2 regions of the Paenibacillus sp. FSL R5-0912 genome follow, and region 1 is predicted to be linked to the other one. Evidence: riboswitches for the same ligand, from Rfam matches in the RefSeq annotation. Region 1 holds a riboswitch; the other holds the start of a gene.
The links. Region 1 has a riboswitch for cyclic di-GMP ahead of R50912_RS32950 (bifunctional diguanylate cyclase/phosphodiesterase). Riboswitches for the same ligand answer to the same signal wherever they lie in the genome.
Positions count from the first base shown of each region.

Region 2: another riboswitch for cyclic di-GMP. It lies ahead of R50912_RS33810 (PA14 domain-containing protein); the one in region 1 lies ahead of R50912_RS32950 (bifunctional diguanylate cyclase/phosphodiesterase).

Region 1 is NZ_CP009282.1:180,673-195,725, reverse strand. It holds gene R50912_RS00945 (AraC family transcriptional regulator) at 1-1,066, shown strand, start outside; partial or broken gene R50912_RS00940 (VOC family protein) at 1,125-1,436, shown strand; gene R50912_RS00935 (M23 family metallopeptidase) at 1,813-2,697, opposite strand; gene R50912_RS00930 (IS91 family transposase) at 3,014-3,856, opposite strand; gene R50912_RS00925 (mechanosensitive ion channel family protein) at 4,045-5,298, opposite strand; gene R50912_RS32950 (bifunctional diguanylate cyclase/phosphodiesterase) at 5,597-8,467, opposite strand; cyclic di-GMP riboswitch class I at 8,539-8,634, opposite strand; RNA gene ssrA (transfer-messenger RNA) at 9,050-9,414, opposite strand; gene smpB (SsrA-binding protein SmpB) at 9,617-10,096, opposite strand; gene rnr (ribonuclease R) at 10,322-13,330, opposite strand; gene secG (preprotein translocase subunit SecG) at 13,562-13,795, opposite strand; gene R50912_RS00900 (YesK family protein) at 13,941-14,204, opposite strand; gene eno (phosphopyruvate hydratase) at 14,358-15,053, opposite strand, start outside.
Region 2 is NZ_CP009282.1:1,146,229-1,161,281, reverse strand. It holds gene R50912_RS04990 (potassium/proton antiporter) at 1-254, opposite strand, end outside; gene R50912_RS04985 (discoidin domain-containing protein) at 342-2,888, opposite strand; gene R50912_RS04980 (glycosyl hydrolase) at 3,109-4,623, opposite strand; gene R50912_RS33810 (PA14 domain-containing protein) at 4,835-7,270, opposite strand; cyclic di-GMP riboswitch class I at 7,284-7,364, opposite strand; gene R50912_RS04970 (sugar phosphate nucleotidyltransferase) at 7,502-8,875, opposite strand; gene R50912_RS04965 (UDP-glucose dehydrogenase family protein) at 9,605-10,945, opposite strand; gene R50912_RS04960 (glycosyltransferase) at 10,950-12,050, opposite strand; gene R50912_RS04955 (glycosyltransferase family 4 protein) at 12,152-13,291, opposite strand; gene R50912_RS04950 (glycosyltransferase family 4 protein) at 13,288-14,478, opposite strand; gene R50912_RS04945 (glycosyltransferase family 2 protein) at 14,465-15,053, opposite strand, start outside.

The sequences.
Region 1 (15,053 bases):
CCGGATTGACCATTTCTCGGAATTCTCGGAGACCTACCCGGAGAAGGACCGGCGTCTGCTCCGGTTCGCCATGTCCAATATTATTCAAGAGTCGCTGCAATCGTCCAAGCACAAGCTGCAAACGGTGGATATGGGTGACGATCACGTGGCCGTTGTCCTATCCGCCCCCTTGTCCGAAGAATATGCACGGAAGCTGCAAGGCTCCCAACAGTTAATAGAGCAGTATTTGTCAGTTGGAACGACTGTCGCTTGGGGCAGGACGCTGCCCAGCCTGACCGACATGCATGAGATATATATGGAGACGTATGAGTTGACGCAGGAACGGTTCCGCTTCGGACACAGGGCGCTCATCGTAAAAGCATGGCTGCCAGGTGCGCCCGGAGAGCTGTACCACCTGCCTGTGAACAAAGAGCGGCATATCGCTCAGGCTCTTCCCAAGGGGAATGCAGAGACGGTTCTGGAAGTCATACGCTCAGCCGTAGTCAAGCTGCGGGAAATGCCCTATTTTGAATGTAAAATGTCGTTAATTACCTTGTTTATGGATATACGCCGGCTCATGCAGGAGCATTCCGCTCAGCCTCTGCCCAGTTCATGGGGGCTGACTTCTATTGAGAAACAGATTATTCAGCAGGAGACGATGGACAAAGTGGTGCCATGGATGGAAGCCTTGGTCACTAAGACACTCGAAGACATAGCAGCTGCCCGCGGGCTGTCCAAGAATGTGACACTGATCGAGCAGGCGGACCGGTTCATTGAAGCACAATTAACCGATCCGAACTTGTCCGCAAAAATGCTCGCTGATCATTTGGGGTTATCCGTTAATTATTTCCGCAGTTTATATAAAGCGGAGACAAACCAGTCCATTACGGACAAAATCTCGGAGAAGCGCCTAAGCTTCATCTGTCAGGAGCTCATTGCCTCCGACTCTCCGATTGAGCCCATCGTCCAAAATTTCGGATTCTCGTCGCTTAACACGTTTTATTCCAGCTTCAAAAAGGTGTACGCAATGACACCGGCCCAATATCGGAAGAAGTATAGAGGTGGCAATACTATTGAGAAGCTATAAAGAATCTCTGTAAAGTCTTGATTCCTGATCAAATTTTATATATTTAATAAAAATGTATTTCGAGGATTGGAGCGAGTATGCCGGAATGCCCTATTTCGGAGCTACTACGGGGGATCCAAGTCAGCCCGGAATCGATGGGGCCTTAATTAAACGCCAAGGCGCTGCTCCAGGGCCCGGACAAGCTCTGAATGGATACGCTTGTACCCTGGGCGTGGGGGATTACGACGCTACTGAAGCTCTGATTCTGCAACTTGGGGGCAAGCTCGCAATGCCGAAGTATGCTCTGCCGGGAATGGCCTGGCAGGGATATTACCATGATACAGAAGGTAATCTATTTGGGATTCATCAGCCTGATAAGCAGGCCAAATAAGTTCACTCAATCAGGCAGAAACAAAGGACTTAGATACGCCCTCCGCCGTCTTCCAGTGCAGCAAAAATCTCCCGTGCGTCTGCCTCTTCTGTAGGATGAATGGCAATCTGAACCGACCTATCGTTCTGATCTTGTCGGGCTAGAGTATATTGGTCCAAACCTGACCTAAACAAAAACAGTCCGAAATAACTCACCTTTACTCCTTCATATAAGAGTCAGTCACGAACGCTGCTCCCTTGAGCGGAAATCAGGCGGCGCTAAGACCTTATCAATTGCAGAGTTCCACGCACATGACACTACAAACAGCATAGTTCCGATCAATTTTCTCAAGCCATGCAAGCTACCTATAAGTAATATTCAGAATTTCCCCTTTACCCTAAGGTTGATGTACAACAGTTGGGGTAATCAGATCGCCTTTAACAGGCATAGTGGCACTATCTATATCCCCGAAGTAAAGCGGCAACCCCTCGGCCAAGATGGGCAGCCATGTTTGAGTAGGATCCTGTCGCTGATGGTGAACATGCAGATGAGGCTCGGAACTCGAGCCGCTGTTGCCTACGTGTCCCAACAGATCACCTGCTTGTACCTTGTCTCCAACAGCTACAGTAATACTGTGCTGCTTCAGGTGATTCAAAAGCAGGTAGGTGCCTGTATCCGGAACCTTCAGGTAGACATAATTGCCTTCCATAGAGAGAACTTCCTCCGATCCGGGCGTAAGGTCAGCCTCCTCGTCATAAGCAGCAATGACAACGGCATCCAGCGGTGCGTACACTTCCTGATTCCATATGCCGTAATCCTCCGCATGGCTGCTTCCGGTGTTATAGGGTTCCATTACCAGATCATAAGCCCAGCGTTCGGAGGACCATACCGCATGCGGTGCGTTATCTTCGGCGGAATCTCCACCCCAGCCGACGACTGCTGCTGTATGAAGCGGCATTTTCACGGTAAGCCCTGGCTTAGTATCTACAATGGCAACTGGGTATGCTAATGGGATTACATTGACCGTCAAAAGAAAATGGCCAATTAGTACAGCCGACACCCCCAAATTCAGCAACAGTTTATTTAGGGGTGCTCGCTTCACAAGTTTTACGGCCAGCCAAATCAGATTCATTACAGCCCATACGGCTCCGGCAGCCGGCAAAATGAACTTCAGCACCAACCACGCATACACACCGATCATGCCATGAATCCACAGCGCACCGGCCCATCCCCCTAACGTCAGCAGCAATAATAACATCGAAACAGAATTAGTTTTTTTCATGAAAATTTAGCTTCATCTCCTAAGAATTAAAAAATGAAATTTGCAATTTCTACGTTAGACGACGTCTACAGTAGGAACACTGCATTCCGGGTGCGGAGGAAGTAGCAGAACAAAATCACCCTAGCAGGTGAATAGACTTACTAGCCAGCGGTCATTTGTCCGTTGGCTCTTCTTTTCTTACCAAGGTTCCATTACAAGAAGGACAGAAAAACTCCGGCGATTCTCCGACCTCCAGTCCATACGAACACTCGACCACGATAAACTCAGGCACCGGGTCTAACTCCCCACATTCCACACAGACATAATCAATCCATATCTATGGCTCTTCTTCTGCCCACGGTTCCCATAAGTCCCCATCCTTCATTTTATCCGGTTTGTTCTCTTCGCCTTTCCCATGTTTCCTTATCCCCCATTTCTTTTGGTCTGCATATTCTCGCTCTTCGTCATAATAATAAATTCGGCCATATTCTGCATGCCAAATCACCACAAGCAACATCCGGTGCTTGCAGCAGGGACAGATCAGCGGATCTTGACCATAACTCTCCAGCATTCGCTCACGGTAACTCTTCTTCCTCCGTTCTTTGGCTGGAAAGATCATCTCCATTTGTTTATGTACCATGAACCGCCACAGATTTATGACCTTCTGCGACTCTTTGTTTTTTCCACGGCTGTATAGACCGTAGCGCCCTACCATCCGTATATGCTTCGGCGGGATGTGCTGCACCAGGTCGTAAGTAAATTTCATCACGGGCGAGACCACACATACCCGTTTACCCGTTCGGTGATCTGCATACCAATAATGGACTTTATGGTAATCATAGCTGACGACCCGGTACTCCGCGATCGCTGGACGTGCTAAATATCGTCCTATATATTTTGCGGCTCCCCGCGCATCTATCATCCGTTGCTCCGCATTCACGCAAAACCCCTTCGGGTAACGCTGGTACAACTGATTCACCAGTCTTCTTACCCGTTCGTCCTCCGGATACCATTTCATCATGAGATCCAGCAGTAGCTTTTGCCACGACTTTCGTAAGTACTCATACGAGATAAACTCTGCCTTTTTCCACTCCTTGTTCCGGTCCAGCGCACCTTCTGTAATGAGTGAATGGATGTGCGGGTTAAACTTTAAAGCGATGCAGGGTAGAAGCACGCGCACAGTTTCTTAGGCTGCGAAAGCGTAGTTGTTTTGTTGTTTGCCGTTTAATAGGCTTTAGCGTAGCGTTGATGAAGCTTACCCTCAATAATCCCGGCAGTTGATCAGCCCACCTTCAGACGGAGCCGTAGGGAATCGCCGCCCTGCCCGAAGATAAAGGCACACAAGCCTTTACGGATGCAATCATATCTTCAGTATCCTATCGAATACTCTCTTCTTTCTTTTAAGTTAAGGATATCTTGGCCCGTCGGGTTCTGAAAAATACGAAGTCCAAACAAAGGGATAATCGCAAAAATGTGATCAAAGATATCAGACTGGACCGCCTCATACACACCCCAGGTAGTCTCATTGCTGAACGCATAAATTTCTAAGGGCAGTCCGCTGTCTCCTGCTTCCAGCTGTCTGACAATGAGCGTCATATTCTTATGGATTTTAGGATGATTGCGCAGATATTCTTGGACATATTCTCTGAACACCCCGATATTCGTTAGCTGTCTCCCATTAACCTTGCTCTCCATATTGATATGATGTTCGATATTATAGGCGTTAATTTCATCGATTCTTGTAGTGATGTAATCGCTAAGGTAGTGAACCTTACGGAACTCCTCAATCATTTCTTTTGTACAGAAACATATGCTGCTAGTATCAATACAGACACTTCGTTTCATCCTTCTGCCCCCAGAGGCTTCCATGCCCCGCCAATTTTTAAAAGAGTCTGATATCAGGGCATAACTTGGAATCATGGTAATGGTTTTATCGAAATTCATCACCTTTACCGTATTTAGCGTAATATCTATGACATTACCGTCGGCATTATATTTAGGCATTTCAATCCAGTCCCCTACACGAACCATATCGTTAGAGGATAATTGAACACCTGCCACCAAGCCCAGTATCGAATCTTTGAAGACTAGCATAAGAACAGCGGATAACGCTCCCAGTCCACTAAGAAGAATCAGCGGATTCTGACCCATGAGGTTAGAAATCACCACAATCGCACCAATAATATACAGAAAAATCTTCGCAACCTGGATGTAGCCCTTGATCGGCCTAATCTTGGACACTTCATACGTACGATAAATAGTATCAATGGCATCAAGAAGTGCATTGAGTACCCTGATCGTTACAATAATCATATAAGCTAAGGCAACCTTTACAATAAAAGATTGATACAGCGGAAAAATAGGCGCAGCGTAATAGATGATAAAGGCTGGAGCGAGATGCGACAGCTTGTGAAATACTTTTTTCTCCAAAAAAATATTATCCCACGTATACCGGTTGTTATTGATAATATGAATAATGATCTTAAGTACGATTCTTTTGGCTACAAGATTGGCCGTTACAGAGAGTACAGCAATACATAAGACCATGATGATGTTCGAGAGATACACAACCATTTGGTCGCTCGCTCCATATCCTGCTAGGTGCTCTCTAATAAAATTCATCATTTCCTCCTGACAGAGTGCATATTAGCCTACAATTATAGATTATTGTCAGGGATTAAGCAAAATTAAAACAAAAACAATCTGGTTAGACGATAGAGCAAGCAGTTCTGCTAAAAATAAAAAGACCACCATAAGAAGGTGATCTCACTGATAATAAGATGGAGCCGAGGGGAGTCGAACCCCTGTCCGAAGATAACGGCACATAAGCTTCTACGAGTGTAGTTACAGTTTTGATGTCACCCTAGAAGCCCCCCGTACGACACCATAATACATAGAAAGGCAGCTTATCGGCACTCCCTTATAAGAAATTCCTTACCTCTTCACATTGTACCGGTTTGCTTATTAAATATCCCTGGACATCATCACACTCCAATTCACGCAGCAAGTTCAATTGTTCCTCCGTTTCGACGCCTTCCGCGACAACTTTTAAACCGATGCTATGAGCGATGAAAATGATAGCTTTCACAATGGACACATCGTTGGATTGGCTCTGAATGTTACGAACGAAGGACTGATCAATTTTAAGGAAATCGATTGGGTAGTTCACAAGATAGTTCAATGAAGAATACCCAGTGCCAAAATCATCAATGGAGATCTTAACGCCTAACTTTCTTATCTCCTGTAAAGTGGAGAGTACCTGTTCTTCATTGTTCATACTTATATTTTCAGTAATCTCCAGCTCCAAGTATCGTGGATCAAGCTGGGTCTCGTTCAAGATGCCAGAGATGTTCCGAACCAGATCCTTATCCTTAAATTGCCTTACGGATAGATTAACGGAGACACAGACTGGCTTGTAGCCCTCATTCTGCCAAGCTTTGTTTTGCGAACAAGCTGTCCGTAACACCCATTCTCCAATGGGGCTAATCAGTCCGCTTTCTTCGGCAATCGGTATAAATTCCGCGGGGCTAATCATGCCCTGAACTGGATGGCGCCATCGAATCAGAGCCTCTAGTCCGATAATTTGGCCTGTCTTCAATTCCATCCGGGGCTGATAGAATAGTTCAAACTCATGATTATCTAAAGCTTTATGAAGCATCGTCTCCAAGCTCATTTGGTTTGACAATGACGTATTAAGCTTCCCCTCATAGAAACTGTAACCATTACGCCCTGTCTTTTTAACCATATACATCGCTTGATCTGCATTCTTAATAAGTTCCATCTCACTGTCTCCATCCGTTGGAAAGAGGCTGATACCAATACTTGGTGTAGTATACACCTCGTGATCACTTAGCGAAATGGGTATCTTAAATGCCGCAAGAACAGCTTGGGCAATTTGTTCCGATTGTTCACGGGTCACATTGGGAAGTAAGGCGATGAATTCATCTCCACCCATTCTTGAGAGGATCGCATCCTGACCAAGACATTCTTGAACCCTCACAACTACCAGCTTTAATAACTGATCGCCCTTTGTATGACCGAACGTATCATTTACCATCTTAAACCGATCGACATCGATGAACAGGATTGCGGCTGTGTGACCATGGTCGTCGGCTTCCTTCAAGTAAGCTTGTAACCGTTGATTAAAGTTGACTCTATTGGGTAAACCGGTCAAGCAGTCGTAATAGGCGAGGAGTTGAATCTCAGCAAACATGCTTTGAAGTCTGGTGGCCGTATCCTTGCTGTTAGATATAAGCGTATTAATTTCTTGTATAAAGCTGCCTTTCCAGTTCACGCTCTGGTTCTCGGCTATTTTCTCAGGTAAATTAGTGGTTGTGTGGGTTAAAAGCTTAATCGGTCGAACAATGATTTCACTGATCACATTAGAAATAAAAATAAATATCAATCCACAGGCCAATAAAACACTGAATATTTTTATGTAGTAGCTATACAAGCGGTCACGATAGGGGGCAATTGGTGCCTCGACAATAACACTCCAATCACCCAGTTCCGGAATTGTCATGATCTTGAAATAGGAGGATTCTCCCCATCTGTTCATTGGATTTCTGATAGCATCCGGGAACCAGTGATACAAACCGCCAATTATTTCACTTGCTTCGCCCCTTTCTGCCCAGTTATACGGGTTCATAACGGCCAGATCATCACGAGTACTCGCAATAACCCTGTCATTCCGGTCTACGATTGTGACATTCATTAGTCTATTATTCGCCAGCTTTTTTAACTCCGTTGTAACATAGTTAAGATTGAGCACACCTACGGCCGCCCCTGTAAATTCGCCGCTAATCATAATAGGGGAGCCCACAACGACAATGGGTTCGTTAACGCAACCTCTTCCAAGAAACACATCGGAAACAACGAATTGGTGTTTTTCTCTCATATATTCAAAGTAAGGCCGATCCGAGAAGTTTAAGCCAATCGTTGACTTTCCTTTGTTATTTAGTAATGGAGAGAACAGCTTTGTAACTCCGTTGCGATCAGCAATGTATGAAGTAGTAAAATCCGGATATAACGCCAGTAGATAAGCCATTTGGCGCTGCAAGGAATCGATCTCTTCCATCCTATTCTCAGCCGCCGCCATCGATAAAGTATTCACTGCGGCAACATGAACTTCTCCCCACTCTGTAAGATCATTGCGGATGATAGCGGAATCTCGTTCAGTCTCTGACTTTATTTTTTCATTCATGTTGTGATACTGTTCATGACCGATCATCACCGTCACCAGAAGCAAAGTTATAAAGGTAAACGTGACAAATATGTTGAAAAGCACATCATGAAGAGAGCTCGACATCTTGCGTTTTTGGAATGATGGCCATTTAAGAAGAGGCAGATAAGTAAAGATTAAACTGGAAATCAATACATTTAAAATACCATTCACGGCATCCTTAAGCACAACCAGCAGGGAAGCGGTAAAATTCATATCCAGGGCATAACGATAGAATACCCATATGAGAGGCATCCCTAAAATCATCCAATATAGGCTATCAAAAAGAACAATCCTTTTCCCTCTGTAGAAGACGCCGACAAATAAAGTTTCCAGCACAAAAACAAGCATAGCGTAAGGATGATTCCAAAGAAACAACGTGTAACCATTTACAATAACCGATGCCACTAAAGCCCATTTAAGACCATATATCCGCAATATCAAAAAGGTGAATATACTACCGAAGATAAAATTGACCCCCAGCAATAGGGATAGGCTGAGCATATTACCTAGTAGTCCAAAAATAATCAGAGCTATGATAAATACAATCGACTTATTAAATATACTCACTGTTCTCCCACCTTATGAATCAGGCCCATTGCAACAAAAAAACTCTCCCGAAAAGGAGAGGTTTCCTTGCCTTCGGTAACTGGCTGGCATAACATATCCAAATTGGACATGTGATAGCCCCTGTAGTTTTGCGACCCCGTTTTTCAACGAGTGTGCCCTATTATTATTGAGATTATCTGAAAGACAATACATTATTCGACATTAATCTACAAGCTGACACTAATTATAGTTGATACTGCTGGGTGTTACAACCAATTTCTACATTTCCGTATGGCACCGTTCATATCAACTTATAGCAGGTAGGAGTGCTCAGACTGCAACGATCTCTTCTTTGGTCAAAATCGAAGGGCGGATGATGGGTATGGAAGGCGAAAACACACGCCGAAGGGGGAGCATATTTATCACGGGTTACGTGGAGGCCAAAGCCACCGGTCTCCGTATAGCCTCAGTGAAACTCACTGTATCCATTAACAGCAAGCCCCCGAAACCGCGTCACAGCAAGCCTTTTAACCACCACGTATAGTCCAAAACAGCCGCCGAAATGAAAAAAGACACCCCTAAAGGTGTCTTCACTGATACTCCATATGGAGCCGAGGGGAGTCGAACCCCTGTCCGAAGATAACGGCACATAAGCTTCTACGAGTGTAGTCACGGATTTGATGTCACCCGAGTATCGCCCCGTAACCGGCTATACGTTGGGTCAGCCTGATTGTCTTCTTCAGCTCACCGCAGGCGGAGATGAGACAGCGTATCCCACTACTTGTTAGCCCCTATCCCTGTCACATGGGCGATGCAGGGTAGAAGCACGCGCACAGTTTCTTAGGCTGCGAAAGCGTAGTTGTTTTGTTGTTTGCCGTTTAATAGGCTTTAGCGTTGATGAAGCGGACGCGTCCCCACTACTCGCTACTCATGCTCGAACTATCCCCGTCGAATCCAAGAACGGCCCCTCATTAGAAAGGGCGCTTCGGATTAACGGATCAATGACAAGCATACATGCTGATCCGGTTCACAGCTATCTTGATCAAGATGGCTGTTCAGAAGCAATAAGTTTTACTTACACAGTATAGCACATTTATCAACACTTTAACACGTAGGTTAAAGGAATTGAAGGTCGAATCTGGAACAATTGGGCGCCAGGTGGTTACCAGTCTAGCGGGCGATCTTCTGTTTGTCGCGCAGCACACGCTGGATATCACGCTGAGCATCGCGCTTCGCGGCGGAGTCGCGCTTGTCGTATTCCTTCTTACCTTTACCAAGGCCGATCAGCAGCTTGGCGTAGCCATTGCGCACATAAATCTTCAGCGGCACAATCGTGAAGCCATCCCGCTTCGAGGAACCGAGCAGCTTGTGAATCTGTTCCTTATGCATGAGCAGCTTACGTGTACGCGTTGGATCGGTAGGGTTGGCGCGGTTCCCTTGTTCAAAAGGGCTGATATGCATATTGTGAATATGAATCTCACCGTTCCGGATGGTAGCAAAAGCGTCCCCGATGTTAGCGCGGCCGTTACGCAGCGATTTGATCTCTGTACCCGTCAGAACCAAACCCGCTTCATACGTATCCTCAATAAAATAATCATGGGAAGCTTTTTTGTTCTGGGCAAGCACTTTCCCGTCTGCTTTTTTACCCATGAAAGTCACTCCTTGAATTGAATTCCCGGCCCGTTATGAACGGACACCAGGTCTATATTGTATCAAAAGCCAAGCAGGCAGTGCAAGGAAGGATCACCCTATCCCGAGCAATCATTTTGACATATGGGTGTCAGGAAGTGCTACGTTTCAGGTGAAATAGAAGTCCCCTTATATTCTAAAAAAGCACTGTCCCCCTAAAGGAACAGTGCCTTCTATTAATTCTGCCTAGGCCTGAGGTTTCTTCTTCCGCTTTCTGCGGCCGCCGCCCTCCGGATTGCCGCTCTTGTCGCCAGCGCCTGCCGGTGCCGGATTAGTGGTCTCCACGTTGCCTGGAGTCACAGAAGTGCCGATGAAGACGCCGCCTTTCTTCTTCTTGCGGCGGCTCTTGCCCTCCGGCGCTGCGCCGTTGCCTTCGCTTCCGAGGCCGCTGCCGAGGTCTTCGCGGCTGCGGAACCGTGTGCTCGCGTCCACGCCGCGCAGCTCACCGCCCGCCTGCTCGGCTCCGCCCCCGCTTGGCGCGCCGTAGCCGCCCTTGCCGGAGCCGAAGCCGAAGGCAATGCCGCGTCCCCCGGCACTGCCTCCGCCGTCTCCGCCGCGGCCTCTGCCGCGCTCACGCTCGCGCGGAGCACCTGATCCGCCGGCTTCGCCCCGGCGGTCCGCCTTCGCCGCGCTGCCCGCTGCGGAGGCGGCTGCAAGTGCACGCCGCGCGGCCGCTTCCGGCCCGCGGCCGCGCTTACGGCCGCCTGCTGCGCCGCCGTCTTCAGCCGGCGCTACACCTGCGCGCGGCTCTTCACCAGCGCCAGCCTCAGCGCCGCCGCCCTTAACTGCACCGCCAAAGACACCGGCGCCAGCGCTGCCGCTCTTGCCTTTACCTTTGGCGCCGAATCCAGCCGCACCGGCAGCTGCACCGCCGTTCTTGCCCTTCCCGGCGCCTTTAGCCGCACCAGCCGCTGCGCGGCCAGGCTTACCCTTACCTCCGCGGCCCTTGCCAACGCCGCCAGCCTTACCCGCAAATGGCTTGCCGGAGCCGCCGGCACCAGGGCGTCCGGCCTTGCCGCCGCGTCCGCCGTAGTTCCGGTGGTCGCCAGCCGCGCGCGGCTTCATATCAACCAGTTCGAAGTCAATCGTATGATCGTCCATGTTGACCTTGGCCACACGGATCTTCACCTCGTCTCCGATGCGGAACACTTTGGAGGTACGCTCACCGATGAGGGCCATGTGGGCTTCATCGAAGTGGTAATAATCATCGCTCAGTGCGCTGAGCCGGATCAGACCTTCTACCGTGTTATCCAGCTCGATGAACATTCCGAAGCTGGTCACGCTGCTGATCATGGCATCGAATTCTTCGCCTACCTTATCCTGCATGAACTCCGCTTTCTTCAGCTGCTCAGTGTCACGTTCAGCCTCTACCGCTACACGCTCGCGTTCGGAGGACTGCTGGGCGATATCCGGCATCCGCGAAGCCAGATACTCATGACGTTTCTCCGTCAGAGCTCCTCCATTCTCCACCACCTCACGCATGACGCGGTGAATGACAAGGTCGGGATAACGGCGGATCGGCGAGGTGAAGTGGGAATAGAATTCTGCAGCCAGTCCGAAGTGACCCGTACTCTCGGCATCGTATTTCGCCTGCTTCATGGAGCGCAGCATCATCGTGCTAATGACCGTCTGCTCTTTGGTTCCCTGAATCTGCTCCAGCAGATCCTGCAGCGCACGCGGATGAACGGAATTGCCGCGACCCTTGACGTGGTAACCGAAGTTAGCGGCGAAGGCCATGAAATTCTGCAGCTTCTCCGGATCCGGATCTTCATGAATCCGGTACAGGAATGGCACCTTCAGCCAGTGGAAGTGCTCCGCTACAGTCTCATTAGCCGCGAGCATGAATTCCTCAATAATCTGCTCGGCCACGGAACGCTCACGCTTCACAATATCGATAGCCTTACCTGCTTCATCTACGATGATTTTGCTTTCTTCAAAGTCGAAGTCAACGGCTCCGCGCCGCATCCGGGCATCGCGCAGCTTCATCGCGAGTTCCTTCATCAGGCGGAAATCACCGATCAGGGGAGCATAGCGCTCCAGCAGCTCAGGGTCTTCATCCTCAACAATTTTGCGTACATCGGAGTAAGTCATTCTCTCCTTAGTACGGATTACACTCGTGAACACATCATGCTTCACAACCTTCATGTGCTCGTCGAATTCCATTTCACAGGACATGGTCAGCCGGTCTACCTGCGGGTTCAAGCTGCAGATCCCATTCGACAGCCGGTGCGGCAGCATGGGAATGACCCGGTCAACCAGATACACGCTGCAGCCGCGGTCATAGGCTTCTTTATCCAGCTCAGAGCCCTCACGCACATAATAGCCTACATCGGCGATATGAACGCCCAGCTTATAATGACCGTTCTCCAGACGCTCCACATTCACCGCATCATCCAGGTCCTTGGCATCCGCGCCGTCAATGGTGACAATGTTCAGTCCGCGCAGATCGCGGCGGCCTTGCTGGATAATCTCCTCGTCGGTAATGGAATCGGGTGCCTGCTCCGCTTCCTTCATCACCTCAGCAGGGAAAGCCTCCGGCAGCTGATGCTTGCGGATAACCGACAGAATATCCACGCCCGGGTCATCCTTATGGCCGAGGATCTCAATAATTTCACCTTCAGCCGCAGCACGGCCTTCCGGATAGTTCACAATGCGGACAACGACCTTTTCCCCGTCAACCGCTCCCTTGAAGGACTGCTTCGGAATGAAAATATCCCGGTTAATCCGCTTATCATCCGGCAGCACGAAGCCATACGTCTCCAGGCTCTGGAATACGCCAACCGTCTGCGATACGCCTCTGATCAGGATCCGCTCTACTTCGCCTTCCATACGCCCGCCAGACGGGCTCTTCGAGGTAATGCGGATCAGTACGATGTCACCGTTCATTGCACCCTTCAGATCATTGGCATGGATGTATACATCGGGATGATCACGGTCATCGGGTATCAGAAAAGCGAACCCCTTCGCATGGGCTTGCAGCCGTCCGCGCAGCAGATCCATACGTTCCGGTACGCCATAACGGCTACCCCGGGTCAGAATAATCCGGCCGTCCTTTTCCAGTTCAATCAGCAGACGCTCAAAGGCTTTGAACGCCTCGCTATCCTCAATTGCGAAATGGCTCACCAGTTCTTCATACGTTAGCGGTTTATAAGCGGTTTCCCGCATGTAATCAAGTAGAATTTCTTGTGTTATCATCTTCGTCACCTCGGCCCTCCGCAGCATTCATGCCGCTGGCATATATGTATGTCTTGTCCTATCCCACATCAAATAAATCCAAGTAAAATTTACCTTTATATACTTCATACCCTAGTATACACGAAATCAATCCCGGGCATCCCTGTTATGATGTGCAAACACTCAAATCTGCATACAAAAAAGCCCCCGCCTATTCCATTCAGAACAGAGCGAAGGCTTACAGTAGGCAAACTACTCAATAACAATGGCTACAACGATTGACATAATGAAGAATCCGGCTGCCAATCCAACCGTTACACGCTGCAATACAAGCTCCATACCGCGTGCTTTTGTTTTACCGAAGAGATGCTCAGCACCGCCGGAGATGGCACCGGAAAGACCCGCGCTTTTCCCTTTTTGCAGAAGAACGACCGCAATCAGACCTACGGCAAAAATCAGAAGCACCACTTTCAAAAAGATATCCATTCACTTCCACCTCCTACGTCCAAGCATCACTATCTATGCTAAATTGGAATTTCCGTTTCATAAACAGCATTCTTATTTTATCATAGCCATAGATTGAATACAACCTTACAAACTGCATTCTATCAATATCCTACTATTAATATTCTCAGGTTTGTTTTCTATAGGAAACAAGAACGAGCAGCAGCAGACCAGAGATTAATAATATAGGCACAGAGAAGAAGGCATACCCGATCCCCTCCCAGCCTCCAATTACAGTGAAACTTAGAACCAGTAATATCAGACTGCCCAGTAAACCAGTGATCCCCGGATAAAAAACAGCTCTGCTCCGCATGCGCCCGGTCCGCGACAGCACCCAGCTGAGAATGATTAAAAATATTCCCACACCTATACCCGCAACAATAGCGTTCATGCCCACACTCCTTCCAGTTATCTACAATTATAGAATAACCCACTAGAAGCATCAGAGGCAACCTCGCTGTTCGCATTGCACTTTGTGGGTCTATCATCCAAAAAAAGGCCTGCCGAAGTTCGGCAGGCCTTTTAAATATAGAGTCAAAAGAAATTATCTTTTGAGGTTGTAGAAGGATTTCAGGCCGTTGTATTGAGCGAGTTCACCCAGTTCATCTTCGATGCGAAGCAACTGGTTGTATTTAGCAACACGGTCTGTACGGGAAGGAGCACCCGTTTTGATCTGACCAGCGTTAGTCGCAACAGCGATGTCAGCGATTGTGCTGTCTTCGGATTCACCGGAACGGTGGGAGATAACTGCTGTGTAACCAGCGCGTTTAGCCATTTCGATAGCATCGAAAGTTTCAGTCAGTGTACCAATCTGGTTAACCTTAACCAGGATGGAGTTACCGATACCTTTTTCAATACCTGTAGCAAGGCGCTCAGTGTTCGTAACGAACAAGTCGTCACCAACCAATTGGACTTTGTCGCCCAATTTTTCAGTAAGCAATTTCCAGCCATCCCAGTCGTCTTCAGACATACCGTCTTCGATTGTGATGATTGGGTACTTCTCAACCCAAGAAGCAAGAAGGTCAACATACTCAGCGGAAGTGTAAGATTTACCTTCGCCAGCAAGTGTGTATTTACCGTCTTTGTAGAACTCAGTGGAAGCAACGTCCATACCGAGGAATACGTCAACGCCTGGTTTGTAACCGGCTTTTTCGATCGCTTCGATGATTGTAGTGATTGCTTCTTCGTTCGAACCAAGGTTCGGTGCGAAGCCGCCTTCGTCGCCTACAGCTGTGTTAAG
Region 2 (15,053 bases), 970 kb from region 1:
TTCATGACCGGACGGATATCCTTCATACTCGTCTGCATTCCGCCTTCAAACAGAATAACCACAAGCGCAAAAATCCCGGCGATCTGTGTTAATGAAGCATTGTTGAAATAAATGAAATGGCTGAGCACCATACCGGCAGCGATAAACAGAACCAGTGCGGGCATACCAAAACGGGTGGAGAATTTGGTGGACAGCACGCCTACCAGCAGCAAGACCGCCAGCAGCAGAATAATTTGATCTGCAAGATGAGTCATCGATCCGGTTCACCCCTTTCCCATTCATACTTCGCAGCAAAAAACCCCGGTGGCTTGTTAAATCCACGGAGCTTATTATGCCGTCCTTTATTCTCTTGAATACACCTGCAGCTCCTGAATCGACCAATAGTTGCCTCCGGAACCGGTCTGCTGTATGCGGATATAACGGGTTTGGACCTGGGAAAAGGCAATCCTGGTCAATTCCAGCTTTCCTTTGCCGGATGCTACCTGATTCCAGCTTTTGGCATCATCGGATACCTGGACGGTATATCCCCGGGGATAATCATACGATGATAAAGTATAAATCAGCTCTATGGCTTCTATTGCATGTACTGCACCTAAATCAATCTGGAAGTATTCACCTGATGCCTGATGTTTGCCGGTATCCCAGCGTGTACGCCTGTCTCCATCAATGGCACTCTCCGGCTTCGACGCTGCCGTGTTCACATTAGACGTAACCTTCCAGCCGGTCCGGTCCAGCGGGACGAGTCCGGTTGCTGAAATCTGTGTCTTCTCCGACATGACACCAGAGCCCGACACTCTTACCGCATAAGTATACAATGTGCCCTCCTGCAGTTTGCTGTCAGTATACTCTGTGTTCCGCACACCTGCCGCAATCATTTTCAGTTCACTGCCCGGGCCGTCGGCCCGGAGCACTTCATAGCTTGCCCCGGGAGCCTCCAGCCAGCTCAGATGCATCGACAGCCCTTTAACTGCCGTGGCCTTGAAGCCTTGCGGCGCAATATCCGCTACTTCGGAAGAGGGCTGCAGAATATACTGCACCGCCTCACCCGGAGCCAGCGTTTCGGTGAATTCCAGTATAGGTGTGGCATTCCTGCCCGACATATAGCTGCGTGCCTCTTCATAAGTATCTCCGCGGCCAAAGCGTTCACCCTCATATACGGTCTTCTCCGGCATGGTCACCTTTACTTTAATGGTCTGCTCGGTTTCTTCAAAGTTGACAAAGTTCACAAGCAGCTTGTTGGATGTGGCTCCGCTGCCTGCCAGAGGCTCAAGGGTGGAAGTGTCTACCGCCCGTACATACACCATTTTGTCTGCCAAATCATCTTTGTTCGTAATCTGATAGCTCAGCGGCGCCCCGTGTGTGGCATAAGCCAGATCCAGCCGGCGCATAATACTTACGCGTGAGTCTTCACCTTCTTTGGTATAATAAATCTCTGTAGCTCCCGGATCATGCTCCTCCAGGTTAAAGCCGTACTTGAACAGACTGAAGTTCTTGAAGAAAGCGGCATGCTGCACAAACATATCGGCATATCCGATATGCCCCCGCATAATCCGGTCAAACACTGCCGCTGTCCGCTCGGACGCGCCGTATTGATAGGCATCCACATGAGTATCCGAGGTGCCGAATTCGGTGGTGAGCATTTTTTTGCTGAGGCCGTCTACAGCTCCCCCAAAGGTCTTCAGGTTCTCTGTAAAGCTGCCTCCATTGCTGAAAATATACGATTCACCATAGGAATGCCCATTGGTCAAATCCGTTACTTCCTCCAACTCGTTCCGCTGCTCCGGGTCCCGTTCCCAGCCGTCCGGATCTCCGCACTGCTTAAGCATCCCCTTCTGATTACCGCAGGAATCTTCGCTGTAACCCGGCCAGTATGCCCAGCCCGGGGCCACCGTCTGCAGATGCGGTGCGATCGTCTTGCCTTTCTTATTCAGCCAGTCGGCTATCGCCAGATTGACTGCTTTGGAACGGTTGAACAGTCCGGGCTCATTATCCACCTCATAATACTGGAAATACTGGCCGTACTGCTTGAAATAATCGGTCAGCTTCTTCTCCGCATCATCCGGCAGTGAACCGTCTTCCTTGAGCTTGATATCACCCGTGTACAGATAGAGGGCAACAGCCTGCATATTATAATCCTTCAGGACCTCGTAGTACTCCCCCATATTCTCACAGGATCTGCCCACATCGCTGGCACAGCTGGTCCGCATAATGTTGCCGCTGTAGGCTAAACCCAGCCATTTCATAATATAAGGCAAATGCGTAACTGCACCTTTGTCAAAATAGAACTGTTTGTTGTTGACCATGGTTCCGGTCAGCGTATAGCTCCCGTGAATCGGCTCCTTGACCGGAGTCTTCAGTGCTTCCAGACTAAGGTTATCCCATGTCCACCAATTATACTTATCCTCCGCAGCCGAGGAATAGATCCCGCGCGCTGCCCGCAGCGTCAGCTCGTTGGTTCCGCTGATGAGCTGTTCTTTGGGAATGTACAGCTCATAGGTTTTGCGGAAATCGTATTTACTGTCCGTACCGTCCACACCGGCAATCTGAATAATCCCTGACAGCTGCCGGTTGGAGAATACGCTCATCTGCGGTACGGATTTGTAGGCATCAAGGATGCTGACACGAAATAAGACCCCGTTAACCGGGATCTTATCCAGCTTGTAGGTAATCCGCAGTTCAGGATTGGTAGCGCCGTGCAGCCCGGACGGGATACTCTGAAGCTCCGCCGCCTTGACTGCGGTTGAAGCAACGCTGAATACCCCCTTGGCCCCGTTTGATCCGGCTGATGCAAACTCTGCGGATGAACCGTCATGCTGGCCAAGCTTCCATAGCACAGTCCCCTCCGGAACTGCGGGACCCGCATCCTTGGCCGCAGATAATTCCGACATGTCAACTTCCACCTCGCCGCTATTTGTCCCATCCTCTCCGAAGACAGAAACGGACAACAGAAACAAGATGATCAATGCTGCAAATTTTAGTAGTAGATGAATGGGTTTGTTTCTCTTTGTCTTGAGTCTAGTCCTCATTCCTTTGTCCTCGCTTTCTTCCGGGGTGGCTGTAATGTACTGGGTTCCGTAGAGCTTCATTCATCATGACCAGCTTCATTCCTTAAGGAAGAGTCAGCGCATTCTGGGAAATCAACGCCTGCTTCTGGCGCGGGCTTTGCCACATCAGACGAACGCTTGCGTCACCGTGATTCTCATAATACTCCACTTTAATATCGTAGGCAGTTGCGGCTGTAAGAGTTATACTTCCCTCCCGGCTGACACCGCTTTGCTTCTTCCAGCTGTCAATGATCAGCTTGCCGCCGATCCACACACGGATGCCGTCATCAGAAGAGGCTGTGAAAGTATACTTTTCACTGTAGACTGGCTTGATCTTACCGGTCCAGCGTACGGAAAAAGAGTCCTTGCCGATTCCCGGCGCCGGCGAATCCCCATGCCAGTTGAAGTCAATCCTGTTATCATTCCGGGTAAGCATCGGTTTGCCGGACAGCTCCGTATTGCCGAAGTATTGCCCCTTGAGACCGTTGCGCGATACCGCAGCAAGTGTGTTGATTTGAGCATTCAGTGCCAGCTTGTAATCATCCCGTGATACGGTGTACTTATTGCTCATAAAGCTTTGAATTTTCTGGAGATTATTATTCTCAAGCAGCATTTTCCCCCATGTCATCGTATATACCCATTTACTCTGGGTTTGAGACAATATGACAGGGTCTGGAAGCTCTCCGCTCTCCCCGATACCGATGGGTTTGCCGTCAGCCAGCATCAGAAGGTTCTCGTAATAGGACTGCTTGAAGTCATTGTTATAAATATCGGCTGCCAGTACATCCACCTTGGAGGCACCCGGATAATAATCGCTGTAAGGCTTCGCCCACTCGTTCGGTGCATTCGGGTTCCATACCCAGAGCAGGTTATTCAGCTTATGTGTGTTCACCATACGGTCGTACACTATATCCCACAGCCGGGCAAAGTTATCCTTGTGCCCCCACCAGAACCAGTTGCCGTTCATTTCATGATATGGACGCCATAAAACCGGAACTCCGGCATCCCGCAGTTCTCCCAAGTACCCGGCTACCTCATCCAGCTCGGCGATCAGAGCTTTGTACTGAGGAGTTCCCGGAGTAACGTATGCGTCAAATTTGTCCTGGCTCAGATTCATTTTTACATTAGCCCATTCGGGAGAGGTTCCCGGCAGATTCTGATGGAAGGTCATCGCTACAATGCCTCCGCCTTTGTGCCACTTAATGGCACTGTCTACGACAGCCTGACGCTGCCTGGCAATGGTCTCCTTGGACTGGTTGTTGATGGCTCCCAGCTCGTAGCCGTGCAGAACGGCGTACTGTCCGCTTGCGTTCTTAAGCTTATTATTGAATTCATCGGGGCTCTCCAGGTAATCATGCTGGCCGGAGATCATGCCCTTGCCGCTGAGATCGGACAGATAGCTGAGCAGTGCAGCAGCTTCCTTGGAAGCGGAGGGATTAACGGGTTTGATGGAAACGGCAGGAGTGTTTACGGGGCGTGCTACGGGAAGACTGCGCGCCTCCCCCCATGGCAGAAGTGAAAGGATAAGGATAATAGGAATAATTGTTGTATATAGCCTGTACTTACGGTAAGTGTTCAATATAATCTCCTTTCCCCGGGTTTCACTGCCGCCTTAGGCAGGCAGGTATGCAGTTCTCTGTTAAGAGGCTGCAATGAATTAACCGGATGGTCTATAGCTTAGTAGCCCTGCTAATAGCAGGGCCATTAAGATTGGACTTTATAGGATTTAGAATTGTAACGTCTTAACCAGTATCAGCGCCAATAATGAATACAGCTGCGGGGGTATGATCCTAGGAAGCGGAAGGGAGAAACAGTGCGCTCGCGGGAACCGTTGCCTTAACTTGGCTCGGACTCTCCCACATCAGGCGTGCTCTGGCATCTCCTTGATTCTCGTAGTACTCCACTTGTATATCATATAGCTGACCGGCTGTCAGGCTTATGCTTCCTGTGCGTTCGGTCCCGCTCTGCTTCATCCAGCTGTCGATCACAAGCTCACCATTGATCCGTACGCGGATGCCGTCATCTGAAGTGGTATAAATCTGATAAGTCTCAGTGTATAGCGGCTTGAGCTTACCGCTCCAGCGTACAGAGAAGAAATCTATGCCGATTGCGGCATCCGGCGTGCCTTGACGCCAGTTGAAGTCAAGCACTGCATCGGTACGTACCACTGCCGGGGCACCAGACAACGTCATATTATTGAAATATTCCGCAACCAGCCCGTTCACCGCCGGAGCCTCCGCCGTAAGATTCTCCGGCGTTGAACCTTCTGTCGGCGTTGGTGTCGCTGTTGGTGTTGGCGCCGCTGTTGGCGTCGGTGCCGCTGTTGGCACCGGTGTTGCTGTTGGCGTCGGTGCCGCTGTTGGCGTCGGTGCCGCTGTTGGCGTCGGTGCCGCTGTTGGCACCGGTGTTGGTGTTGATACTGGTAATGGCGTTGCTGTTGGTACTGGTGTTGCAGTCACTGCCGGAGCATCCAAGCCTGCTTTGCTGGCTGAAGAAGCAGCCGTGTTCACAAATAACGCGCTTGTAGGTACAGTTGCCTTCGCCTGGCTTGGACTCTGCCACATCAGACGGATATTGGCATCGCCTGCATTCTCGTAATACTCCACTTTGATATCATAGAGCTGGCCTGCTTGCAGGTTTATGCTTCCTGTACGCTCGGTACCGCTCTGTTTGGTCCAGCTGTTGATTACAGCTGTGCCGTCAATATAGACGCGGATACCGTCATCGGATGTAGTGATAATCTGATAGGTTTCACTGAAAGTCGGTTTGATCTGACCCGTCCAGCGGATAGAAAAGCTATCCACTCCGAGCTTCGCATCCGGCGCTGTCTGGCGCCAGTTAAAGTTCAGCAGCGCATCCTTCCGGACCAGAACCGGAGTGCCCGAAAGCGTCATGTTCTTGTAGTATTCCCCCTGAAGACCATTCTGAACGACGGGGGCCGTCACAGTATCATTGGAAGCAGGGGGCGTCGGGATCGGCATTGCAGTCGGTACCGGCATTGGTGTTGCTGTCGGTACCGGCGTTGGCGTTGCTGTTGGTACCGGCGTTGGCGTTGCTGTTGGTACCGGCGTTGGCGTTGCTGTTGGTACCGGCGTTGGCGTTGCTGTTGGTACCGGCGTTGGCGTTGCTGTTGGTACCAGCGTTGGCGTTGCTGTTGGTACCGGCGTTGACGGAGCAAATGTGCCTGCTTTATAATCGTCCCGGGTCACCGTATAGCTGTCGCTCATGAAGCTTTTGATGGTAGCATCGGTATTGGTTTCATACAGCATTTTTCCCCAGCTCATCATATATACCCAATTTTTCTGGGAGAGCTGCAGCTTTGCCGTGCTTGGCATTTGTCCATTCTCGCCAATGGCAATCGGTTTGCCATTCGCAAGGGCAAGCAGGCCGTCATGGTATTTATTCATATAATCGTTCTCATATATATCTGCCGCGAGTACATCCACCTTGTCAGCCCCCGGATAGGTCAGCGCATAAGGATCAGACCAGGCATTGGGTGCATTGGGGTTCCATACCCACAGCAGGTTGTTTAATTTATGAACGTTCACGAAACGGTCATACATAATATTCCAAAGCGAAGCAAAGTTATTTTTCTTCCCCCACCAGAACCAGTTACCGTTCATTTCGTGGTAAGGTCTCCAGAGTACGGGAACACCAGCATCCCGCAGGCTTTTAAGTGAAACTGCCACTTTGTCCAGATCTGCAATCAATGCAGTGTACTGTGTTGTACCTGGAGTAATATATTTATTGAATTCCGCCTGGCTCAGCGGTTTCTGAACATTGGACCAGAGGTATGCGGTACCGGGCAGATTCTCATGAAAAGTCATGGCTACAATGCCGCCGCCCTTATACCAGTTGATCGCGCTGTTCACAACATTTCTGCGCTGCGCCGCTGCTGTACTTTCCGATTGCCCGCTAATTACGCCCAGTTCATACCCGTGAAGAGCAGCATATTGTCCGCTGGTTCCCTTCAGCTTGTTGCTGAATTCGTCCGGACTTTCCAGATAGTCATGTTGGCCGGTAATAATGCCTTTTCCAGTGATAGAATACAGATCGTCCAGCAATCTGACTGCTTCGGTTGAAGCCTCCGGATTAACGGGCGCTTTGGAACTAGATGCAGCTTCTGCAGATGAAGGCATTCCGCCGAGTCCCAGAGGTACTGCAGTCAATAAAAGGGCCAGAGACAGCACAGTGCACAGCAAACGAGACTTACGGTAAGTTATCAAAATCCATCTTCCTTTCGGTAGCCAGGCTGCCACTCTTGCGAAGGCCCTATAGCTTTGCGTCCCTATCTTTCGATTAGGTTTGCCTTTGTCGTATTGGAAGGATTAATCCCTCTTACCGTAAGTATCGTCTCTATTTAGTTTTAATTTAGAGCAAAAATGAATTTTTCTTAATAATTGGTTCTTAATACCTGTTTTGGATTTGTAACAATTGGTTATATAGATAGATTAGACCTACGAAATAAATTGCTGCAAGGCGATATCTTCCCAATCCAAGGTGATTCGGATGTTATCTTCCTCCACCAGCTCAGAGCCGGTCTGCACTTCGATAAATTCCATATCTGTCAATGCCAGGATCGCATGCTTGGTGCCTTCCGGAATCCGTACGACATCCCCCGCCTTTACATTATGCATTTTCTCATTGAGCACAATGCTGGCTTCACCGCTGACAATGGTCCAGATTTCACTGCGTTTGTGATGCAGCTGATAGCTGATATTTTTACCTTCAGAGATAAAGATCCGCTTCGTCAGCACCTCATTACCTTCCGCATATTTCACATAATCAATTACCTTGTAGTGGCCCCAGCGGCGTTCTTCGTACATCGGTCTTTGTTCAAAAGATTTCAGCACTTCCTTAATGCGCGGGCTCTCCGCCTTGTGCGTAACCAGAATTCCGTCCGGGCTGGCGGCGATAATCAGATCCTTCGCCCCGATCACGGTGATCGGAATGTCCAGTTCGTTGATAAGGCAGGTGCCTTCGGAATCTGCAGTGACGAAACCTTTGCCAACATGATTGCTGGTCATTTCTTCGGTCAGCGTATTCCAGGTGCCCAGGTCCTTCCAGAATCCGGCGTAAGGCTGAACCACGATATTCTCTTCTTTTTCTACCACCTCATAATCAAAACTGATGGAAGCCAGCAGTTTATACTGCTTCTGCAGTTCCTCATAGTTCAGTGGCAGTCCTTTGCGCTGCAGAATATCCAGCAGATACCCAAGACGGAAAGCAAACACGCCGCAGTTCCAGAGGGCGTTCCGACTGATTAGCTCCTCAGCCTGCTTGCGGTCCGGCTTCTCCTGGAAGTGGCTGACCTGCAGATACCCGCTCGCTCCCGCTTCGGCGCTGGTAGGAATGATATAGCCGTATTTCTCGGAAGCATGCTCCGGAACTACGCCCATCAGCGCCAGATTGGCGCCGCTCTCCAGCATCGTGCTCTCCAGCTGCAGAACGGTATCGAAGAAGGACGACTCCACATAAGGGTCGACGGGCAGGATGGCTACCGTCTCGCTTGGTGAAACACCGGCGATCGAATACAGGTATGCTGCAGTCAATGCAATAGCAGGGAAGGTATCGCGCCGCTCCGGCTCAACGATAATCGGCACCCCGCTGCCCAGCTGGCTCTGAATCATCTCTACCTGGCTGCGGCCGGTAGCCAGGTAGGACGATTCCGCCATCCCTGTCTCCTGCAGCTGTCTCCATACCCGCTGTACCATGGATTCCGGTTCACCTGCCGGGCTTTCCAGTACTTTCAGAAATTGCTTCGAACGTGAATCATTGGACAAGGGCCAGAGCCGTTTACCAGAACCGCCTGATAGAAGTACTAGTTTCATAAGTGAACCCTCCTAAGTTTATGTGATGTCGCGAAAATATCGGATTGTTATTGGGAGCTGCAGATTGCGGAAAAGCTTAATGCGCTGGCTGTTATGAGAGTCACTGCAAGGAATGTTTGGACTTTCGGCCGCTGTTGCCTCCGGATTTCCTGATTAGACCGCTCTTCGCGGTAGAAATCCAGAGACAGCATATGCTTCCGAAGCTAGCTTTCCTACGGAAAGCTTTCAGGCGGACGCTAACGCTCCTACAGTTCCAAAATTCCTCTCCGTTCCATTACATAACAGCTGGGGCTATTCGCTTCGCCCGCAGGCGAAGCTCCCGGCTAAAGATCCAGCTATTGCCGCTTGTTGTTGCGGCAATTGAACCGTGGCTGCCGCTATGCTTGCGCGGCAGGAAAGATTTAAAGATGCTTAAGTGCCTCTTGTTCCAAGGGACTCCCGCTCGCCGTAGCAGCGGGGGCAACACAAGATTCTCACAAGACTCTCACAAGACCAAGACACAAGACTCTTGTTCCAAGGGCTTGCCGCTCACTCACGCGGCGGGTAGGGCAAGGATCAAGTGCACTTGTGCTCCTCATTTCCTCGTTTGGCCCGCATCCGGTGGAATCAAGTGCATTAATGCTCCTCATTTCCTCGTTTAGCCCGCATCCAGTGAAATCAAAGGGATTTTTCCCTCTAATTTCCCTAAGCAGCCACTTCTGGGGAGGCTGCGGGATATCCGCTAGACGATTAGATCGCGCCAGCAACGCTGGCGGAGAAGCCGCTAAGGCCGCCCATCTGCGGGCGTCCGACGGAATGATACTCCAGGCCGGTTCCTTCGATCTGCTCTTTGGTATAGACGTTGCGGCCGTCAATTAATACCTGGCGGCGCATGCTCCCAGCGAGCTGATGCAGGTCGATATCCTTGAACTGGCTCCAGTCGGTCAGGAGGCATACTGCGTCGCTGCCTTCGGCAGCCTCTTCCGCCAGTCCGCACCAGCGGAGCTGCGGGTGATCGTACTCTCGCCGGAAGTTATCGGCGGCAATCGGATCATACAGCTTGACGGTAGCACCTTCAGCTACCAGCGCTTCAACGATTTCGCGGGCAGGCGCCTCGCGGACATCATCGGTGTTCGGCTTGAAGGCAAGGCCCCAGATGCCGATAACTGCGCCGCGCAGGCTGCCAAGCGATTCATGCAGCTTGGAGATAATCATGAACCGCTGTCCTTTATTGACCTCGACCACCGATTTCAATAGCTTGAACTCGTAGTCCACGTTGCCGGCAATCTGGATCAGCGCATTGGTGTCTTTCGGGAAACAGGAGCCTCCATAACCGATGCCGGCCTGCAGGAAGGTAGACCCGATTCTCCGGTCCATTCCCATGCCCTCGGCTACCTCGGTTACATCAGCTCCCACTTTTTCGCATATATTGGCGATCTCGTTAATGAACGATATCTTAGTGGCCAGGAACGCATTTGATGCATATTTGATCATCTCGGCGCTGCGGATATCCGTGACGAATACATTGTCCGTGAAGCCCTGATGCAGCTGGCGCATCGTAGGCTCAAGCTCAGGATTATCAAGTCCGATCACGATCCGGTCGGGATGCAGCGTGTCGCGGATCGCGGAGCCTTCACGGAGGAACTCAGGGGCGGAGACAATATCGAAGGGATGATTCGTATGCGAAGCGATCAAATTGCGGATTTTCTCATTGGTGCCTACGGGTACGGTCGACTTGGTCATGATGATCTTGTAGCCTTCCATCGCCTGCGCAATTTCAATGGCGGCCCCTTCAATATATCTTAGATCTGCTTCACCGCCCGGCAGTGAGGGGGTCCCTACGGCAAGGATGACGATGTCGGAGCGGCGGACCGAATCCTTAAGATCGGCCGAGAAGCTCAGCCTGCCCTCGCGGAGATTCATTTCGATCAGCGCCTCAATGCCCGGCTCATAGATGGGGGATTCCATCCGGTTCAGCTTCTTGATTTTTTCCTCATCCTTATCGACACAGATGACATGATTTCCGTTAAGGGTGAAGCATACGCCCGAGACAAGACCTACATAGCCGGTACCGATTACTGCGAGTTTCATACAATCATCCTCCTTTTAGGAAATTGACGTAGGCCTGTTCCACATACTGCTTGAACTGGACCATAAACGCCTGCTCATCAAATTTACGTGCATGGCCCATAATCTGCTCGATATCCCACGCATAGGATTCTGCTTCATCAATGGCCTGGAGCAGATCATCAACTTCCTGGTGCTGGAAGAACACGCCGTTGACGTAAGGAATAATCGTGTCCAGCGCTCCTCCGGCCTGATAGGCGATGACCGGTCTTCCTGCAGCATTCGCCTCCAGGGGCGTAATGCCGAAATCCTCTTCTCCGGGAAAAACAAAAGCCCGGCACTGCGACATCAGTCCTGTCACTTCTTCATCCTCCAGCCGCCCCAGGAAAGAGATATTATCCTTGGCCATGCCTTCCAGACGCTTGCGGTCCGGCCCGTCTCCCACGATGTACAGCTTCACGCCGTTACGGTTGAATGCCTCTACCGCCAGATCGATCCGCTTGTAGGAAACCAGCCGGGATACGATCAGATAATAATCTCCAATGGTAGGGGAGCTGGTGAAGCGGGCTGTATTAATCGGCGGGAAGATGACATCGGAATCCCGGTGATAATAATTCTGAATCCGCGTCTTCACGACGGAGGAGTTGGCTACGAACTGGTTTACATTCTTGGAGGTACGCTGATCCCAGCTCTTCAGCCGCTGCATATATACCTTAAGCAGTCTTTTGAATAATCCTGAATTGGATTGCCGCTCCATGTAAGTGTCATAATCCCAGGCGAACCGCATGGGGGTATGGCAGTAACACAGATGAAACGTAGACTCGGGCACCTGGATGCTTTTCATAAAAGCACTGCTGGAGCTAAGGACGATATCATATCCGCTGAAGTCCAAATCGCGGACAGCCATCGGATAGAGCGGCAGCACCCCTTTGAAATTCCGCTTCACGCCGGGGATTTTCTGCAGCCAGGAGGCCCGGATATCCGCATCTTTGAGGTTATCGGTCAGGCGGCTTCCGTTAAAAACCGTTGTGAAAATCGGAGCATCCGGATACATGTGATGAAAAACCTCCACCACTCTTTCCGCTCCGCCCATTTGGATTAAGTAATCGTGCGCTATCGCAATTTTCATGTGAATCATCCTCAAAGTTTTATGGAGCAGCATCATCATGCAGTGAACGCATGGTAGAAACGGATCGTGAAGCAAGTCTTAAGCATTGTCCAAGCGCGAGGTCAGGTAACCGCCAGCAGACCTTTGTAGTACGCTACGATATCCTTGACCGTATTCTCGATGACAAAATGCTCTTTCACCCGTTTCATTCCATTATCCGCCATCCGTCTACGCTCTTCGGGATGGTTCAGCATCCAGGTGATGGAGTCTGCAAGTACAGTAGCATCTCCCGGCTGGATCAGCATTCCTGTTACGCCAGGAACTACAATCTCAACCGGTCCGCCTTCATTGGAGGCAATCACCGGCAGTCCAGCCGCCATACCTTCGACGATGACCTGGCCAAACGGCTCGGGGGTGATCGACGTGTGAATCAGTAAATCGGCTTTGTTCATAAGTCCTTGTATATCATCTACATGACCCAGCAGGCTGACATTGGTAATGTTGCCTTGCTGCATCTGCTGAATTAATTCCTGTTTGTATTCCTCTTCTCCGAACAGCGCGTCTCCGGCAAGCCAGAACTTCACCCGGCTGTCATTCTTGAAGGCCTTGGCGGCTTCCAGTACAATATGCTGGCCTTTCCAGTGAGCCAGGCGTCCCACCAGCAGGACGTTGAAGTCCTTCTGGTCCCGCTTGCCGATTCCTTCACCAATCGCTTTGGCAAAAGCGGAGTAAACGACCAGCGTCTTCTTTGACCGCGGCAGCTCCAGGGCATTCAGTGTGGAATGGGAATTGGCGATGACGCCGTTCGGCAGCAGGCGTGACAGCAGCCGGATCGCCTTGGCGACAACCGGCTTCAGGTACGGGGCTCCGATATGGTCCCGGATATGCCAGATCAGGGGCACCCCGGCTTTTTTGGCAGCCACCGCTCCGTAAAATGCCGATTTCAGTGAATTGGTATGCACGCAATCGACCTTCTCCTCTTTGAGCAGCGGAGCAAGCTTACGGCCGTAGGCCAACAGCTTCATTGCAGCAGCCGGAGCACCGAGGTTCACAGCGTTGCGTCCGCGGCTGCGGATGCTCTCATCCAGCGGGATAATGCGGACATCGATGCCCTTTTCCCGCAGGCGTTCGGCCAAAGTGCCTTCTTCCGCCAGAATCACCAGCGGTTGAATCTGTTCACCGATGTTGGTGAGAATGTTGAACAAGGCAACCTCTCCGCCGCTCCATTTGGCGGTGTGATCAATATAAGCGACTTTGATCATCCTACGCTCACACCCTTTCCCAAAGTTTCGAGGAATACGGACTCCACTTGATCGCCCACATGCTGCCAGGTATATTTCTCCAGCACATGATTCCGGCATTCGTCACGGCCCGGCAGCAGCTTGCGGTTGCTCAGCATATGAATCATGCCTTCTGCCATATCATCGCTGCCTGCACTCTTGAACAGCAGCTCCGGCCGGAAGCCCTGCAGAATCTCCTTGTTGCCGCCGACCGGCGTCGCCATCACCGGAAGTCCTGAGGCCAGCGCCTCAACGGTGATCAGGCCGAAGCCTTCCAGCGCCTGCGAAGGAACGACGAACATATCCGCCGCCTGATAATAGGAGGCCAGCTCATGATCGGGAATATAGCCCAGGAGCCGGACTTTGTTGCCCAGTCCGTAATCGGCTATTTTCTCTTCGAGCTCCCCGCGCAGCGGGCCTTTGCCCCCGATCAGCAGAATCGCGTTCGGGAACCGCTCGGCGACCTGCTTCCAGGCTTCGAGCAGCTGCAGCAGCCCCATCCGGTTCATCAGCCGCCGGACCGTCAGCACGGTCGTTGCGCCTTCCGGCAGATTCAGTGTCCGCCGGACCGCCAGCCGGTTGGTGGAAGGCACGAACCGTTCCACATTGGCCGCCCCCGGAATGACGATGATCTTGTGCAGCGGCACCCCATGCAGATCATGCAGCATACCCCGGAAGTAATCGCTTAGGACAATGAATTTGTCCGCCAGCTTGTAAGCCTTATGTTCAATCGATTTGGCAATCGTTGTTTTCACCTTGTGCTTGATGCCTTGACCTTCGATCTTCATCTCTTCATTCCAGGGGCCGTGGAAGGTCATCACCACCGGAATGCCCCGCTTCTTCGCTTCAATCGCCGGTCCGATGCCGTAAGGTGCGAAGTGGGTATAGAGGATATCAATCCGCCCGCTGCCGTCTCCCATCAGGTCCGCCGCCTTGCGCTGGAAGGCATCCTTGCGTTTCCAGATCGTCTCCTTGGGATCGCCGGCGTTATGGATGATCAGTTCCTTTGGGGTAGCCGGTGTCTCCTGACTACAGATCAGGGCATGCACCAGGTTCCGTGTGGAGAGCTGCTCACATACGGATTTGAAATAGGTGTTCAGTCCTCCGGGCTGTAACGAGGGCCAGCTGAGGCCGGTCGTCATAATGTTCAATCCGTCATTGTACGACATAGCTTCTCTCCCCTTTGTTCTCCTTGTCGGCCTGGCCCTGGGTGTTATGCCGGGTCAGCTTACCGGAGCTGTGTAATTCGTAATGCTTGAAGCCGACCATGAATTCATACATCACCCAGAATATCGATACCGCGAAGCCTGAAATCCCTTTTTTGAATAAGCCGTGCACGAAATACTTCTGCAGGAAACGTGCCGGCGGACGCAGCAGCAAGTGGCTCAGTTTGAACGGCTTGCCGCTGGCAAAGGCGCTTTGCGCTTCCAGATCCGTGTATTTGTTGAACCGGGCTACATGATCGTTGATGCTGCGGAAGCCTTGATGCCACAGCGTTCCGTTCAGCTTCACCGTCCGTTCCTCGGATACCTCGGGCATCTCATGCACCAGGCTGTTACGGATGCCATACTCCTTGCGGTTATACAGCCGCACCAGGTACTCACCCTTATCCAGCCATTTGCCGAGAAAATCACCAATCCGGTATAGCGAGAACGCTACGGTGGCATCCGTAAGTCCCGGCTTGCGCTCCAGAATATCCCGCGCCAGCTCTTCACTGACCACTTCGTCGGTATCAATCAGGAAG